DNA from 4 places in the Paenibacillus sp. Dod16 genome. Region 1 is predicted to be linked to each of the others. Evidence: riboswitches for the same ligand, from Rfam matches in the RefSeq annotation. Region 1 holds a riboswitch; each other region holds the start of a gene.
The links. A riboswitch is a leader RNA that binds a small molecule or an ion and turns the genes downstream of it on or off. The one in region 1 is predicted to bind cyclic di-AMP.
Positions count from the first base shown of each region.

Region 2: it holds a riboswitch for cyclic di-AMP, as region 1 does, so the genes downstream of both, ACPV3A_RS21545 (C40 family peptidase) here and ACPV3A_RS12865 (hypothetical protein) in region 1, are expected to answer to the same signal.
Region 3: it holds a riboswitch for cyclic di-AMP, as region 1 does, so the genes downstream of both, ehuB (ectoine/hydroxyectoine ABC transporter substrate-binding protein EhuB) here and ACPV3A_RS12865 (hypothetical protein) in region 1, are expected to answer to the same signal.
Region 4: it holds a riboswitch for cyclic di-AMP, as region 1 does, so the genes downstream of both, ACPV3A_RS16165 (universal stress protein) here and ACPV3A_RS12865 (hypothetical protein) in region 1, are expected to answer to the same signal.

Region 1 is NZ_JBNDYG010000014.1:82,714-86,591, reverse strand. It holds gene kdpA (potassium-transporting ATPase subunit KdpA) at 1-1,295, opposite strand, end outside; gene ACPV3A_RS12870 (potassium-transporting ATPase subunit F) at 1,326-1,400, opposite strand; gene ACPV3A_RS12865 (hypothetical protein) at 1,555-1,965, opposite strand; cyclic di-AMP (ydaO/yuaA leader) riboswitch at 2,100-2,268, opposite strand; gene ACPV3A_RS12860 (hypothetical protein) at 2,952-3,416, shown strand; gene ACPV3A_RS12855 (proline dehydrogenase family protein) at 3,477-3,878, opposite strand, start outside.
Region 2 is NZ_JBNDYG010000030.1:55,919-59,796, reverse strand. It holds gene ACPV3A_RS21555 (heavy metal translocating P-type ATPase) at 1-1,545, opposite strand, end outside; gene ACPV3A_RS21550 (four-helix bundle copper-binding protein) at 1,889-2,218, shown strand; cyclic di-AMP (ydaO/yuaA leader) riboswitch at 2,579-2,712, shown strand; gene ACPV3A_RS21545 (C40 family peptidase) at 2,717-3,196, shown strand; gene asnB (asparagine synthase (glutamine-hydrolyzing)) at 3,473-3,878, shown strand, end outside.
Region 3 is NZ_JBNDYG010000039.1:9,519-13,396, reverse strand. It holds gene ACPV3A_RS26440 (exosporium glycoprotein BclB-related protein) at 1-422, opposite strand, end outside; cyclic di-AMP (ydaO/yuaA leader) riboswitch at 922-1,067, shown strand; gene ehuB (ectoine/hydroxyectoine ABC transporter substrate-binding protein EhuB) at 1,445-2,278, shown strand; gene ehuC (ectoine/hydroxyectoine ABC transporter permease subunit EhuC) at 2,280-2,933, shown strand; gene ehuD (ectoine/hydroxyectoine ABC transporter permease subunit EhuD) at 2,936-3,598, shown strand; gene ehuA (ectoine/hydroxyectoine ABC transporter ATP-binding protein EhuA) at 3,613-3,878, shown strand, end outside.
Region 4 is NZ_JBNDYG010000020.1:47,905-51,782, reverse strand. It holds gene ACPV3A_RS16170 (TrkH family potassium uptake protein) at 1-463, opposite strand, end outside; gene ACPV3A_RS16165 (universal stress protein) at 542-1,225, opposite strand; cyclic di-AMP (ydaO/yuaA leader) riboswitch at 1,336-1,483, opposite strand; gene ACPV3A_RS16160 (TrkH family potassium uptake protein) at 1,659-3,023, shown strand; gene ACPV3A_RS16155 (cation:proton antiporter) at 3,145-3,878, opposite strand, start outside.

The DNA of each region.
Region 1 (3,878 bases):
GTCGGAGCCAGAATGATCAATGGATGCACCAGGATAACAACCGCAATTAGCTTCATCTCCCGCGCCTCTATTTTTCTCCCTAGAAATTCGGGTGTTCGGCCAACCATAAGACCAGCCAGGAATACTGCCAATATCGCATACATGAGCATGTTCATCAGCCCGACGCCTTTTCCGCCAAAAACGGAGTTCAGCATCATCAGGGATAGCGGCGTAATCCCGCCAAGCGGTGTGAGCGTATCATGCATGTTGTTGACCGACCCGGTCGTGGCCGCGGTCGTCACCGTGGTGAACAGGGAGGACTGGGCGATCCCGAACCGGACCTCCTTGCCCTCCATGCTGCCTTGGGAGGTATCCATACCCAGCCGGTTCAGCGCCGGATTGCCGTTCGTTTCAGCCGCATAGTTCAAGGACAGGAATCCGATAAACAAGGTCATCATTACCGAGAAAATAATCCAGCCCTGCTTACGGCTCTTCGCGAACAAACCAAATGTGTAAGGAAGCGCCGCCCCGAGGCTCCACATGCACAGGATCTCGATCACATTGGTCAGCGGGGACGGGTTCTCGAACGGATGCGCCGAGTTGACCCCCATAAACCCGCCCCCATTGGTGCCCAGATGCTTGATCGATTCCAGCGCAGCCACCGGTCCCACCGCTATTTGCTGCTCGCTTCCTTGAAGCGTCGTGACGCTGAGCGTAGGCTGCAAAGTCTGCGGCACCTGCAGCGCAACCAGTACCATCGCAATGATAAATGCGGCCGGGATAAACACCCGGGTGTGGGCTTTGACGAAATCTTCAAAAAAGTTGCCGACGGTTGTACCCTTGCTGGTCACCGCCCGGATAAACGCAATCGCCACGCATAGCCCGGTCGCCGCGGACGCGAACATCATCATCGTAATGACGGCCATCTGGGCCATATAGGATAATCCCGACTCCCCGCTGTAATGCTGGAGATTCGTATTCGTCATAAAGCTGATGATCGTATTGAACGACAAGGTCGATTCCATATTGTCGATACCGTTCGGGTTGAAGGGCAATACTCTCTGTATCCGCAGAATCAAATACCCCGCCGACACGAGCACGATATTCGTTATCACAAAGCTGACGGCATACCCTTTCCATGTCATTCCCTTGCGTTCTTTCAACCCAATCAGTGCGAAGATCGGTTTCTCCAACCAGGAGAACCATTTATCCGTTCCATTCCCCTCATTGCGAAACACCTGATATAGATAAGTTCCGAGCGGCTTTACCAGCAGCACCAGAACGAGTATAACGATGGCAATTTGTAAAATGCCCATGACGAATGTCTTCCTCCTTCAGCTGTTTCCCTAGAATTTTTCAGGATGAATCAGCGCGTAAATCAAATATAGAAAAATAAAGAGCGTGCATATTAAAATGATCATCACAACTAATCCACCTCCGGTTCCGAAACCACGCGTCCGCACCAGGACATAAACAGCATGAGCAGTCCGTAGGTTCCTCCCAAGATAAGCACCATATATAAATCCTGCATGAATATAACCTCCTAAAACCTCATGGTCACATCAGCCAAGACGCTTAGCTGACAATGGATGAAATCAGGAAGGATACCTGATGATGGTTCGTATGAAGCACCACATCGGCCCCCAGTCCCTTATATATCAATCGCGGATTGCTGGAATGGGTAATCACATAAATCGACTCCGTCGTCCATGTCCGGCAGATCCGTAAATAGCGGCAGCACAGGTTCAAGCTGCTCTCGAACAAATACACCTTGCTGACGGGAAACTCGGGAATGATCCAGGTTTGTTCATCCCTTGTATCGATAACAATCATGTTGGTGCAGCCTAGTTCCCGCAGCCTCTCCTGCTCAACCCGGTTGTTGGCTATGGCCGCAAACGAAATGCGCATATAGATCAACTGGCGGATAAATTCTTCCCCGGCCTTGTTCGGCGCGGATACCAGGATAAACTCCTGCGGTTTCTCCATCTTTTGTTCTCCTCCTAAAAAGTTCAGAAAGAGAAGACAACAACAAAGAAGCCTGGGGAAAGAGAAGAACTCTTCCCGCAGGCTTCTTCATCAGAACACGGTGAAATACACCGTGGCCCAAGTCCACGACAATCGTTGCCTCTCTCGATACGCTTACGAGGTTAGCTGACGGATTCGGGCGTGAGAGTCGCCCTACCCATAGACCGTTATCTTGTCCATGGGATTCACCCCTGAGAGATCAAGTTTATCTCCCGACTGGTTCCCCCGTTCCTTTTCCATTCAAGGACTCAGCGAAAATTAAAAACGAGTAGCATGTTATTCTATTAGCGATTGACTAACATTCAGGCCCGGCAAAACAGCACAGCATCAGGTTCGAGCGGTGAGAGTCGCATCATCCTGCATTTCCAGCGAAGGCCCATGGTGCCCTCGCCCGAGATTCGATCCATAAAGAACCCGGCAGCTCCCACACAGCCTTTAGGTCTTCATGGAACGGCTGCCCGTATGCCTGCTGCCGATGTCCGTCAATTCATAGTTCGTATCATACGTCCGGCCTTACAGGAAGTAAATGTGAGCAGAAACACGTGGGGCGTTATGTCGAACAGGATCTGTCCGGTTTCGCTCCATTATCTCTTGAATCCTGCTCTATACTATGTATTTCTCTTGTTTTCTTGTATTTATCGCAATCTATCGAGATACCGAGATTTTGCCATGATAATAGATGACACAACCGAATGTACGCGTTTTCTTTTACGGTTTTCATCGATTTTCGGAATGTATCCGTCCAATATGGCCATTTACTTTTAGATTCCTCCGGCGTATGATTCATCCATCATTCGAAACACTCGTTTACGCTGAGCTCCCGAGCCTTAAGCGAAGCGGCCACTGTAGCAGGGCCACTAACGATAAATAGGCCTGGAGAGCGGGGTTACTCTGCTCACCAGGCCTTTTTGCCGTGCATATAACATTCCTATAAAGGAGCGCAGATCATGACGAAACTCATCGAGGCCGCACTGGCTCCCGTCATCGAAACCGCATCGCCTGCATTAAATGCAGAGCTCATCCGCTGCATGGAGATATTTCGTTTCGACCGGTGCTCGGCTGAACGCTTTATCCCCTGGAGCGACCGAGATTGGAACTGCGGGTTGTTCAAAATCAGCTGCAAAGACGCGGCCGGGTATGCCGAATATGCCCTGCCAAGCACAAGAGAATTCGCGGATCTGATCCGCTGGGCATCCGTCTTTACGAGGCTGAGAGGTATGCCCGTGACCGAGGCCATTCGCTATGCCCAGAAGCAGCAGCAGTGGGGATCCGCACGAATGCAGCTCGCCGTATCGGCCCTCGCCGATCTGGAGGCCAATCTGCAACAGCACATCACCCGTATGCGGTTAGGCAGCCTGCCGCTGGAGCGTTCCTTCCTGATGGACTGCTCGGAGGCATATTATTCCTTCTAGGACAGCTGCTAGAAAGAGCTACCGTTCTCTCTCCATTGCAATTGGTTGTTTTCCCCCCGCTCACTTGAACATATTCTTGAGCACCATCATCAGGTTGGCCGGCTTCACTGCCAGCCGCCGGGTGAAATACGGGTACCACATCGTTCCGTAGGGCATATAACACCGGATACGGTAGCCGTCCTGTGCCAGGGCAGCCTGATCGTTCATCCTCAGTCCGTACAGCATCTGAAATTCATAGTCCTGTTTGTCTATGCGGCTCTGCTCGGCAAACACCTTCACCCAGTCGATGATGTTGTCGTCGTGCGAAGCAATCGCGACGTAGGCTCCCTGATCAAAATGCATTTTGATCAACTTCTTATAGTTGTCAATGACCTCCCGCTTCTGCTGAAAGACGATGGTTCCCGGCTCTTTGTACGCCCCCTTGACCAACCGCAGATTTACGCCGGCATGCATCAAATTCTT
Region 2 (3,878 bases), on a different contig from region 1:
AATTAGACCGGCATATTGGTTATCAACAACGGCAAAGACAACCGTTTTTCCTTGTGATGCCAGCTTATTATACTCCGAAATAGGATAATCTATTTTTTGATCCTCCATAAAGCCAGGGCTAACAACCAAAACATCCTTACCGTTAACTTTCCCCTTAAGACCTTTCCCCGTCAGTGCTTCAAATGACTCTGGTTCTGGTATTTTTATTTCACGGTTCTTCACTTCTTCTACTACACCTTTAGAGATAGGATGTTCGGATTGAGCTTCAAGGGCACCAACGAGGGTTAAAATTTCCGTCTCTGTATATCCCGATGCAGGTAGAATATCGGTAATTCCAAATTTACCTTGAGTAAGCGTTCCGGTTTTATCAAATACGACCGCGTTCAATTTTCGAGCTTCTTCAAAAGCAGTGCGGTTTCGTATCAATAACCCTTTTTTCGCTGCTATCGAGGTAGTGGTTGATACAACAAGAGGTACAGCCAAACCCAAAGCGTGTGGACACGCAATAATCATCACAGTCACCATTCGCTGTATCGCGAAGTTAAAGCCGTAACCCAAAGAGAGCCATACGAGTAGGGTTATTAAGCCTGCACCTAAAGCTACATAAAATAACCATTTTGCCGCACGATCGGATAAGTTTTGAGTTTTAGATTTAGATTCTTGAGCTTCTTTAACTAGTGAAATAACTTGGGATAAGTAACCCTTTTCACCACTATTGGTAACCGTTACGGTTAATGCTCCTTCACCGTTGACAGCTCCTCCAATGAGTTTATCTCCAGGATTCTTGATGACCGGGACGGATTCCCCCGTAAGCATGGATTCATCGAGTGATGATTGTCCTTTCACAATGATTCCATCTACAGGGATTCGCTCTCCTGGTTTAATTAAAATCGTTTGCTCTGGGCTTAATTCTGACACGCTTACCTCTTTGATATCTCCATTTTCCATAATAAGATGTGCTTCAGAAGGGATTAGTTTGACCAGTTCTTCTAGGGCATTAGATGCACCTAAAATAGACTTCATTTCTAGCCAGTGACCTAGCAGCATAATGACAATAAGGGTTGCCAGTTCCCAAAAGAAGTCTACATCCGTCAATCCTATGACAATTAATGAACTATATACGTAAGCAACAACGATAGCAAGTGATATTAACGTCATCATGCCAGGGCTCTTTTGATTTAGTTCTCGATATGCACCAACTAGAAAAGGCTTACCTCCATAAAAGAAGACAAATGTGGAGAGTAGAAACAGTAAAACGGTGTCATATGGAAACCGCCAATGTACCCCAATGAACATCTGAATCATTGGCGAAAGAGCCATGATTGGAATTGTAATAATTAAACAAATATAAAAGCGTTTTTTAAAGTCATCTACATGATGACCGGCATGTTTATCCCCGCCGCTATGTTGGTGCCCGGTACTATGATGTGATCCGGAATGGTCATGGTCGTGTTTCATCCCTTGATGCTGCTGCTCACTTTCGTGTTTGGGCATATGATTGTTCGTGAATTGATGTTTCACGCTCTTTTTGGAGTTTTTATACATTGAATTCACCTCTTCATAAGATTATTTAGTCTAATGCCGTAATAAGAAAAGATTGTTAGGACTACATCACGTAGTATTGTTACCCATTAATACTAATTTAAACCTAAAAGAGTAAAGTAATCACGGATTCAAAGCTCAGTCTTCATGTACAATCATCATTTTCAAATTTGTCCAGTTTCCTCACAAAATCTACATAACTTCGGGTTATATAATAGTCAACCTAACAATAGGTTACAAATCGTATGTAAAGCGAGGTGATTACATTATTTGATTTTTTGAATCAAATAAAAAGTGTTGTGCATCCTAAATTCTTGAATCGTAAATTCGAAAGGAGATATTGACTATGTCACATGAACAATACCAAAAGTGTATCGAGGAATGCATACGTTGTATGATGGTATGTAATCATTGTTACAACGCTTGTCTTGATGAAGAGAATGTAGCTATGATGACAAAATGTATTCGTTTGGATCGACAATGTGCTGATATTTGTGCTTTTGCTGCGCATGCAATGTCAACGAACAGTGTTTATGCGCGTGAGATCTGTAGTATCTGTGCCGACGTTTGTGAAGAATGTGGCACAGAATGTAAAATGCATGATGTAAAACACTGTCAAGAATGTGCAGAAGCTTGTTTTAGATGTGCAGAGGCTTGTAGAGCAATGGCAGCGTAGAACAGACTCAATAATCAATAACCCTCCTTGTGAGAAAGGAGGGTTTATTGATTATAAGTTATAACTAAAATTATATATAAATTGGAGATAGCTGTTAGAGCAGATCAACGTCTGCTGGAACAGTTTTTTCTGCTTATGCTGAAAAAGAAGTGGTTACAAAAATGTATTTAATAATTAACTTAGAAGAAGTCGGTGTTCATATAAGAATAATACAATAAGAGCGGAACTTCTCCTTATATTTGTACTTTATAGGGTGAATTTGAACGAAACTCGACTTTTAATAAAAAAAATGATGGATTTAGAGGATGGGATTGACAACATACACGAAAATGTACTACATTATGTAGGGTTACAAAAAATTAATTTTTAATGCCGAGTTTCATTTTTGAAAACGGGGGAACCATTCCGGGTGAATTATTCTTGATTGAAAAGGAATAAAGGGCGCCTTCTACCGAACCCTTAGCTAACTCCGTAGGCATCCGAAGGGAGAGCATGTGTTTGAAGAAATTCATGATTTCATTAATAGGGTCTGCAGTTATTTTGTCAGCTGGTGCGACTAATGCGTTTGCTGATGATCAATCCAAATTGCGTACAGAAGTAAGTCAAGTTGTTGGTACACCTTACAAGTGGGGGGGAACTTCTGTATCGAGTGGATTTGATTGTTCTGGTTTTATTTTGTATATCTTTGATAAGTTTAATTTGGAGCTGCCACGGACATCAAATGCTCAGGCAAAAACAGGTACCCCAGTTGCAAAGAAAAATCTCAAACCTGGAGATTTGGTCTTCTTTAATACAAGTGGTGCTGGTATATCTCATGCAGGGATTTATATCGGTAATGGGCAATTTGCTCATTCTTCCAGTAGTAAAGGAGTAAGGATTAGTAATTTATCGGAATCATACTATAAGGATCGATACGTTACAGCAAGACGTACAATCTCTAAACAAAGTTATACAAAAATGGTTAGTGGATTGCACTAGTACTTATTTGTAATTAGACAAGCCCTGGTAAAAACCACGGGTTTGTTTTTTTGTATCGCAGGTGAATTAAATCTTGTTAAGAATTTAATCTAACATAATTCATTAATCTTCAATGGAAATACCATAAAATGAAAAATTGACTAGTTAAATTAAATAAACTACAATTCGTAGTATATAATATATTATTGATTTCTTGATGTTTTTAAACAAGGATCAATTTTTTTATCAAAAACACTACACTGCGTAGTTAATAATCCGGAAGGGAAGACTTTTTCTATGTGTGGGATTACAGGGCTTTTGATGTTTGAAAACAATTCGCTGCCAACGACGGTAGCAATTAGAAAAATGACCGATGCAATCAAACATCGTGGTCCCGATCAAACGGGCATTAGGGTGGTAGATCGGATTGCTTTAGGATTTACCCGTTTGTCGATCCTTGATTTGGAACACGGCAGCCAGCCTATTTCCAACGAAGATCAGAGCCTTTGGCTAGTTTTTAACGGTGAGATTTATAATTATCAATCATTAAAAAGAGAACTTGAAGACCTTGGTCATACGTTTAAAACGAACACAGATTCTGAAGTCATCATACATTTATATGAGGAGTATCAGGAACATTGTTTAGAAAAACTGCGTGGAATGTTTGGATTTGCAATATGGGATCGGAGGAAAAAACAATTAT
Region 3 (3,878 bases), on a different contig from region 1:
GTGGTCAGAGCAAGCGGTATGCCGGATGCGAATGGGATGATGGCTCCTCCGGCGGCTGCTCCTGTAGCCCCTGTTGCCCCAGTAGCTCCAGTAGCTCCAGTAGGTCCCGCAGGTCCGACAGGTCCGACAGGCCCGACAGGTCCAGCAGGTCCGGCAGGTCCAGCAGGTCCTGCAATACCAGTTGTCGGTCCGGCAGGTCCCACAGGCCCGATAGGTCCGACCGGTCCAACCGGTCCGATAGGACCCTGAGGACCTACAGGTCCACGGATAGCTCTTGGGCATCGACGCTTTTTAATGCCACCGCCGTGGCCTTTATGATCACCATGACCATGAGACGGGCAATGCTTTTTCTTCGCATGAATGACTTTTTTCTCTATTTTTTTAAGAGCACACAATTTTCTCTTTCTAGAAGAACGTTCCAAATGAAGCACCTCCTTTAGATTTTTTCTATACTACGCAAATACTCTCGGTACGGCATGGGTTAATAGCGCATAAATGATAGATAAACACCTATAATTTCCAGAATGTACGCTAGCCCCGGAGGCATTCATCTATTGACGAATAGCAAAACTATAGGATGAATTTCGGATTTCCCTACGATATTCATAGGCTCGGTACGCAGCGGTTCAAAAAAAAAATTTGCGCCGTATTTACGCCGTAAATGTGTGGGGAAAGCTTTCACAATCCGAATGTAATTCATGGCATAAACGATCCACCACATGAATGAGTAAGGGAGGCATGGCAAATGCCTGCTATATAGCGAAAAATGAGACTGGAATAAAATTACTGCATCGTTGGGGGAGAGGCTTGAATGAGGCATTTTTCATGCTTGTCATAGGCCCTGGAAGAGCGGAACTTCCGCCTCTGAATTTCCAGAAAAAGCGGTTAAAGGGGTTTGACTTTTCCTGAAGTTCCCTTTATCATGGACACACGCTTAGTTTCCGGCATACATTTTCCGGAAAGCGGGGGAACCAGTTTCATCAGGGGCGAGTCACTTGGAATCACGAGTGTAGGGTACCATCTTACCCGAGTCCGTCAGCTAACCTCGTCAGCAGTGGATGGGTCTTGCATACATAATGGATGTTCATAACAAAGGCCCTTAATTCTCTTTAGGGGCCTTTTCTCTATTTTTTGACCCCCTGCTGGCGGAGCTATGTCTAGATCCCCTGTTTGGTGGTCTTTTTGTATTCTGCTAAAGAGGAGGGGCAAGGCCTGCAAATGTTTAACCAAAACCAATTAAATCGGTCAGATGGCATTGGGTTTAAGCGTGGAAGGAGATGGATGAATCATCTTCCCTGAAGGTCCGACCCATGCAAGGTATCTGAATACGCTTAAATCCTAGTTAACATATGGGTTAACATGGATAATTTCAACATGCCATTTTTAAGAATACCAAAGTCATAATGAAAGGTTGTGGGAAGTTTTGAAGAGAGTGGTTGTACTGATGTTGTCATTGATTATGGGGGTGTCGCTTGCGGCTTGCGGCGACAAAGGGAGTACATTGGAGCAAGCCATTGAGCAGGGGTATATCACCGTGGGATTTGCGAATGAGAAGCCTTATGCCTATAAAGAGGCCAACGGGGAGCTGACAGGAGAAGCGGTTGAGATTGCGAGGGTTATTTTGGAGCGGCTTGGCATCAAGGAAATGAGGGGAGAGCTTACGGAATTCGGATCGCTGGTTGCCGGACTGCAGGCCGAGCGGTTTGATCTAATTACCGCAGGCATGTTCATTAATCCGGATCGCTGCTCTGCCGTATTGTTTGCTAATCCGGAGTACAGCATCGGGGAAGCCATTGCGGTGAAGCAAGGGAATCCGCTGGGACTTGGAAGTTATGAGGATATTGCCAATCATGACCAAGCTAAGGTCGCCGTTATGACCGGTGCGGTCGAAATCGGCTATATGGAAAAGTCCGGCATTCCTACGGACCGGATTGTGCAGGTCCCCGATCAAGCCTCGGCCATTAGCGCCCTTCAGGCAGACCGGGTGCATGCAATTACCATGACGGGGCCGTCCCTGCAGGCGATGCTGGATTCGGCCAGCGACGACAGCATCGAACGCGTGGCTGATTTCGAGCAGCCGGTCATCGACGGCGAAAGCGTTCGCGGTTATGGAGCTACGGCTTTCCGCCAAGCGGATACCGAGTTCCAGGAGGCTTATAATGCGGAGCTTCAAAAAATGAAGGAGTCGGGCGAGCTGCTGGAAATTTTGCAGAAGTTCGGGTTCACAGAAGAAGAGCTCCCGGGCGAGATGACGGCCGCTGCCCTTTGCGGGGAATAGCATGCCGAATTCGTGGATTGATTTTCTCCCTACGCTGTTGAAAGGGGCGGAGATCACGATTGTAGTTGCTTTCTTTTCAGCCATTCTTGCGGTCGTGATGTCCTTTGCAGCCGGGTTATGCCGACTGTCGAAGCTGTGGATCATTCGCACGTTGACAGCCGTGTACGTGGAAGTCTTTCGGGGGACCTCCTTGCTGGTGCAGCTGTTCTGGTTGTATTTCGCCCTTCCGTTCATCGGCGTCGAGCTTCCGAAAATGCTGGCTGCGATCCTCGCGATCGGACTGAACTTCGGCGCATACGGCTCGGAAATCGTTCGCAGCGCCGTGTTGGCCGTTCCGAAAGGACAATGGGAAGCCGCTGTAGCGCTTAATCTGAAGCCTTGGCAAAGACTGTGGAATGTCATATTGCCTCAAGCGTCCCTGCGAATGCTTCCCCCTTTCGGGAATCAGCTTGTGGAGCTCATCAAATCCACCTCACTGGTTTATTTCATCACGATGGCGGATTTAACGTATCAGGCGATGGTGCTCCGCAATAATTACATCTCCTGGACGACCGAGATTCTGGTGCTGCTGCTCCTCATGTATTTTGTCATTGCTACGCTCGTTTCGCTGGCAGTTCGACTGCTGGAGCGTAAATGGACAGCGGGGAGGTTATAGTCATGTGGGATTGGAACTATGTATGGGATATCCTGCCCCAGCTCTTGAGTGCATTAAAAATGACGGTATGGGTGACGATCTGCGCTTTCGCGGTGGCATTGATCATCGGATTGCTGCTTGCTTTTGCAGTGCGGAGCCGATTTAAGATGCTGTCACTAATAACCAAAGGAATGATCGAATTCATTCGCAATACACCGCTGCTGGTGCAGGTCTTCTTCCTGTATTACAGCCTGCCGCTTCTTACCGGAATCTCCATTCCGGCCTTCTATGCCGGGGTGATCGGTCTCGGGCTGCATTACAGCACATATCTGTCCGAGGTGTACCGATCCGGAATCGAGGGAGTGCCGAAGGGACAATGGGAGGCTGCCACAGCACTGAATTACACGAAAGCCCAAACCTGGCGAAGTATTATCCTGCCGCAAGCGGTGCCGCCGATCATTCCGGTACTGGGTAATTATTTGATTGTTATGTTTAAAGAGACGCCGATTCTATGCGCCATAACGCTTGTGGAGATGATGCTGACGGCTAAAAATATCGTGTCGCAGTCGTTCCGTGCATTTGAACCGTATACGATGGTCGGGATTCTGTTCCTGGTCATCAGTTATATCGCCTCATTGCTTGTGCAAAGGCTGGAAAAACGCATGAATCTGCAGCGTGGAAAATAAAAGGAGGGAATCAATTGAATGCCGTTGTGATCGATGAGCAGGCGGAAGCGTCGAAGGTGCCGCAGCAGGAGGGAAATCCCGTTACCGCTACGGGTACAAAGCCGATTGTGAAATATACCGGCGTGACCAAGTCGTTTGGTGATCTACAGGTGCTTAAAGGCATCGATCTGGAGATGCAGCCTGGAGAAAAGGTGGCTGTGATCGGTCCAAGCGGATCGGGCAAAACAACGATGGGCCGGATGCTGATGACGCTGGAAGAACCCACCGAGGGAACCATCGA
Region 4 (3,878 bases), on a different contig from region 1:
CCTGTTGCCAACGGAGCGTAAGGACAATCGTAGCCAAGGCTTCAAACGCGAATGCAATGAGTACCATATACATGGATAATTTAACCAAACCTTGTGCCGAGGTCGAATGCGTGGTTTGCTGAATAATCATTCGTTGCTTCAAGCCAATCCTTTTCCCCAGAACAATGGCAACCATAACGCCAAAGGTCATAAAGCCGAGCCCGCCAATTTGAATCAAGATCATGATAATGACTTGTCCAAAAGTTGAAAAAACACTACCGGTATCCAAGACAACGAGCCCGTTTACGCATATTGCTGAGGTGGCTGTAAATAAAGCATCCAGCAGACCAATTGACCTCCCGGTGGAGGAAGAGTAGGGCAGCGCGAGCAATGTGGTCCCGATTATTATTAAAGTGAAAAAGACAAGCATGACGAGTTGAGGGGGACTCATATTTTTTTTAAGCTTGTTGATAAACAACTCCATTGTGTCAGGAGCGGAATGTTGTGTATTTCGATCTTTTGAATTCATAAATGTTCTTCTCACAAGTTCCACCCCCATTCTTTATTGATCGCCGGGTTTATCAAAGAATTTTCTGTTTTGGAAAAAAGACGACTCTACCACTTTTCCGTGACTTATTTTCAAATATTGGATCTCGTGGTCTGTTTTTATTTTCAGCAAGCCGGTGTCAAAATCGGTATTTAACTCTTTGAAAAATAGACCTTCGGCTATTGGATCGCCCCCGGATTCCTTACCGCCAAGCAGATAATGAGAACCCTCCCTGAACACAGTGACTCGAATTCCCCGTTCATGGGTGTCAGCCATTTGATCATCCATCCTTTGAACCGCTACAATGTGCAAATCCGTTTCGCCGATCTGGTTTAGGAGTTCGTTGACAAACGAACCACGCGTAATTTCTTGCCACCGCGTTTGACCGGATTGTCCGATGATTAGCTGGGTAATTTGATGATTCTTGGCGGTTTCCGCTATGATTTCCGAAGCTTTGCGATCTTCATTCGTTTTGACAATGAAGGTTGCCCCATACTCGTCGCATTTCATTTGCCACTCAGCCATATACCTTTCTTGTGCCTGATCTAACTCATCTTCACGCAAGGGTATAACGCTCAACACAAACAGGGGACACTGAAGAAGTCTGGCTAATTCGCCGCCTCGACGGATGAGACGTTCTCCGTTTGGACCGTAATACACGCATACCAGTATCTTTTCATTGTTAAGCAGAATAATCATTCCTTTCTTTTCTAAACACAACAGCTTTAACAAAAAAGGCCTGGAGGCAGAGAAAAATCTGCTTCTAGGCCTTGGCTGTACGGATCATGGACAAGTCAAAGTAGTAAGAGTGTTCTTTCCCAAGACGCTGACGAGGTTAGCTGTCGGATTCGGGATTGAGAGTTCCCGTTCCTTCTTATCCAGAAAGAATTCACCCCTAAAGCTTAGTCGCTTTGTTGGTTCCCCCGTTCCTCATAGAGGATTAAGCATTCATGCGTATGAAATTTATCGTAATAAATATTATGCTAAAACATGCTGAAAGTAAACAGTTAGCGATCAGTCAACAACATCATATCATTGGATTGCAGCAAAAATTATGCTTTACTATGGTATATACTACGCAAAGAAGTCTACGGGGTTTCATGGTCTGTCGTATCTGAAAGGGGAAAATAGGATGGCTAAAGGCAAATCGGAGCCGCTAAAATCATTAAAACAGTTTAACCTATCATCTTCACGACTGATCCTTCTTGGTTTCGCCGCACCGATTGTAATCGGCGCGATCTTGTTAGCCTTGCCCATATCATCGTCATCAGGTGAAGGTGTAGGTTGGTTAAACGCTTTGTTCACCTCAACATCTGCAGTGTGCGTAACCGGATTGGCCGTAGTGGATACAGGAACCGACTTTTCCCTTTTTGGTCAAATCATGATCATGTGCCTGATTCAAGTCGGCGGTCTTGGTTTCATGACCTTCGGAGTTTTGATCGCCGTTGTGCTTGGAAAGAAAATTGGACTGAAAAATCGACTGCTCCTCCAAGAATCCACTAACGCATTATCAACGCAAGGCGTAGTGAGGCTATCGCTAGGTATTTTTCTGATTGCGCTCATTATCGAGTTCGTCGGAGCAGCCTTGTTAATTGTTCGTTGGGAGGAGGAACTGGGCTTGGGGCAAGCTATTTATTATGGGGTGTTCCACTCCATCTCATCATTTAATAACGCTGGCTTCAGTCTTTGGTCAGACAGTTTGAGCCGGTATGTGGGAGACCCGCTGGTCAACATCGTCATCACCCTGCTTTTTATCATTGGTGGGCTTGGATTTACTGTTGTTCTGGACTTATGGAAGCATAGAAGGTGGAATAAGTTGTCCCTTCATTCAAGAATCGTTTTGTCGACTTCAGCATGTCTATGTTTAGCCGGGTTTATCGTAATTTTCATTATTGAGTTGTTCAACTCCCGTACGTTCGGCTCTTTGAGCTGGGGAGAGCGAGTATGGGCGGCTTATTTTCAAGGCGTGGTGACTCGTACGGCCGGGTTTAATACCATCGACATAGCCGCGATGATGACGACTTCTCAGTTTTTCATGATTTTCCTCATGTTTATCGGTGCTTCCTCCGGATCCACGGGAGGCGGGATCAAAACCAATACATTTGCCGTACTGTTATTCACATTGATTAGTATTATTAAGGGGAAGCAGGACGTGCAGTTGTTAAATCGACGCATCCCCCAATCGATTATCCTCCGATCCATAGCCGTCATGGTGATCTCAGTGAGCGTTGTGATTGTCGCTACATTCTTGTTAACCATAAGCGAGCATAGCTTGCAAAAGGACTTTATGGAAGTTCTGTTCGAAGTGACCTCAGCCTTCGGCACCGTTGGCCTATCGATGGGATTGACGCCTGAGCTGTCTCCTTTTGGTAAAGGAGTCATCATTTTGACCATGTACATCGGCAGACTCGGCCCCTTAACGCTGGCCTTCGCGCTGTCGCAAAGAGTAGTCAAACAAAAGTACCGGTTGCCTGAAGAGAAAGTGCTTATTGGTTAAGAGTGGTCGATCCGCAAATCGGGATACGAAAAAATAAGGTTCAGCTGGAGTCGTTTAATTCGATCTCCGGGGCTGAACCTTATACTCGTTTTATGTTCTGTTTTGCTTATACGGAGGGTTCTTACATATCTGCCCCGTCTTTTTCCTTCACGGGGCTGGCTAATCCAAACTTCTTAACCAAAGGTTTGATGGTTAACCCCTGAACGAGAAGTGAGAAAAGGACAACGCTAAAGGTGAGAACGAGTATATCATCGCGTCCGTCGAAGGTTGCGGGCAAGCTTAAGGCGAGAGCGATTGACAAGCTGCCCTTTAACCCTCCCCAATTCAAAACCACCTTCCATGAAGATGGGAAGGATTTCAGGAAGTACAAGCTTACGTAGACGGCCAATGTTCTTCCGAGTAGAACGATAAGAATGGCTGCTCCGATTAACGCCCACTTGTCCGCGAAGTTAATATGCTTGATTTCTAGACCGATCATTAAAAAAATCAATGAATTTGCGATTAACGTGATGACGTCCCAGAACGAATTAATATTCATCTTGGTTGTATCCGACATCCCGATGCGCGCTCCGTAACTGCCAAAAATCAAGCCGCCCACGACAACGGCAATGACGCCAGATACATGGAAATGTTCGGCAATAAAGAAACTTCCGAAGAACAGGAGCATAGAGAAAGCTATCTCCAGCGGATAATCATCATAGAAGCGAATGAGCTGTGAGAACAGATATCCTAACACGCCTCCAACAGCGATACCGCCAATACTAAACTTCAAAAAGAGCAATACACCGCTGCCTATTCCCGCCCAACCCATTTCCATGTACGTGAGCAAATAAACAGAGGAGATCTGAAATAACA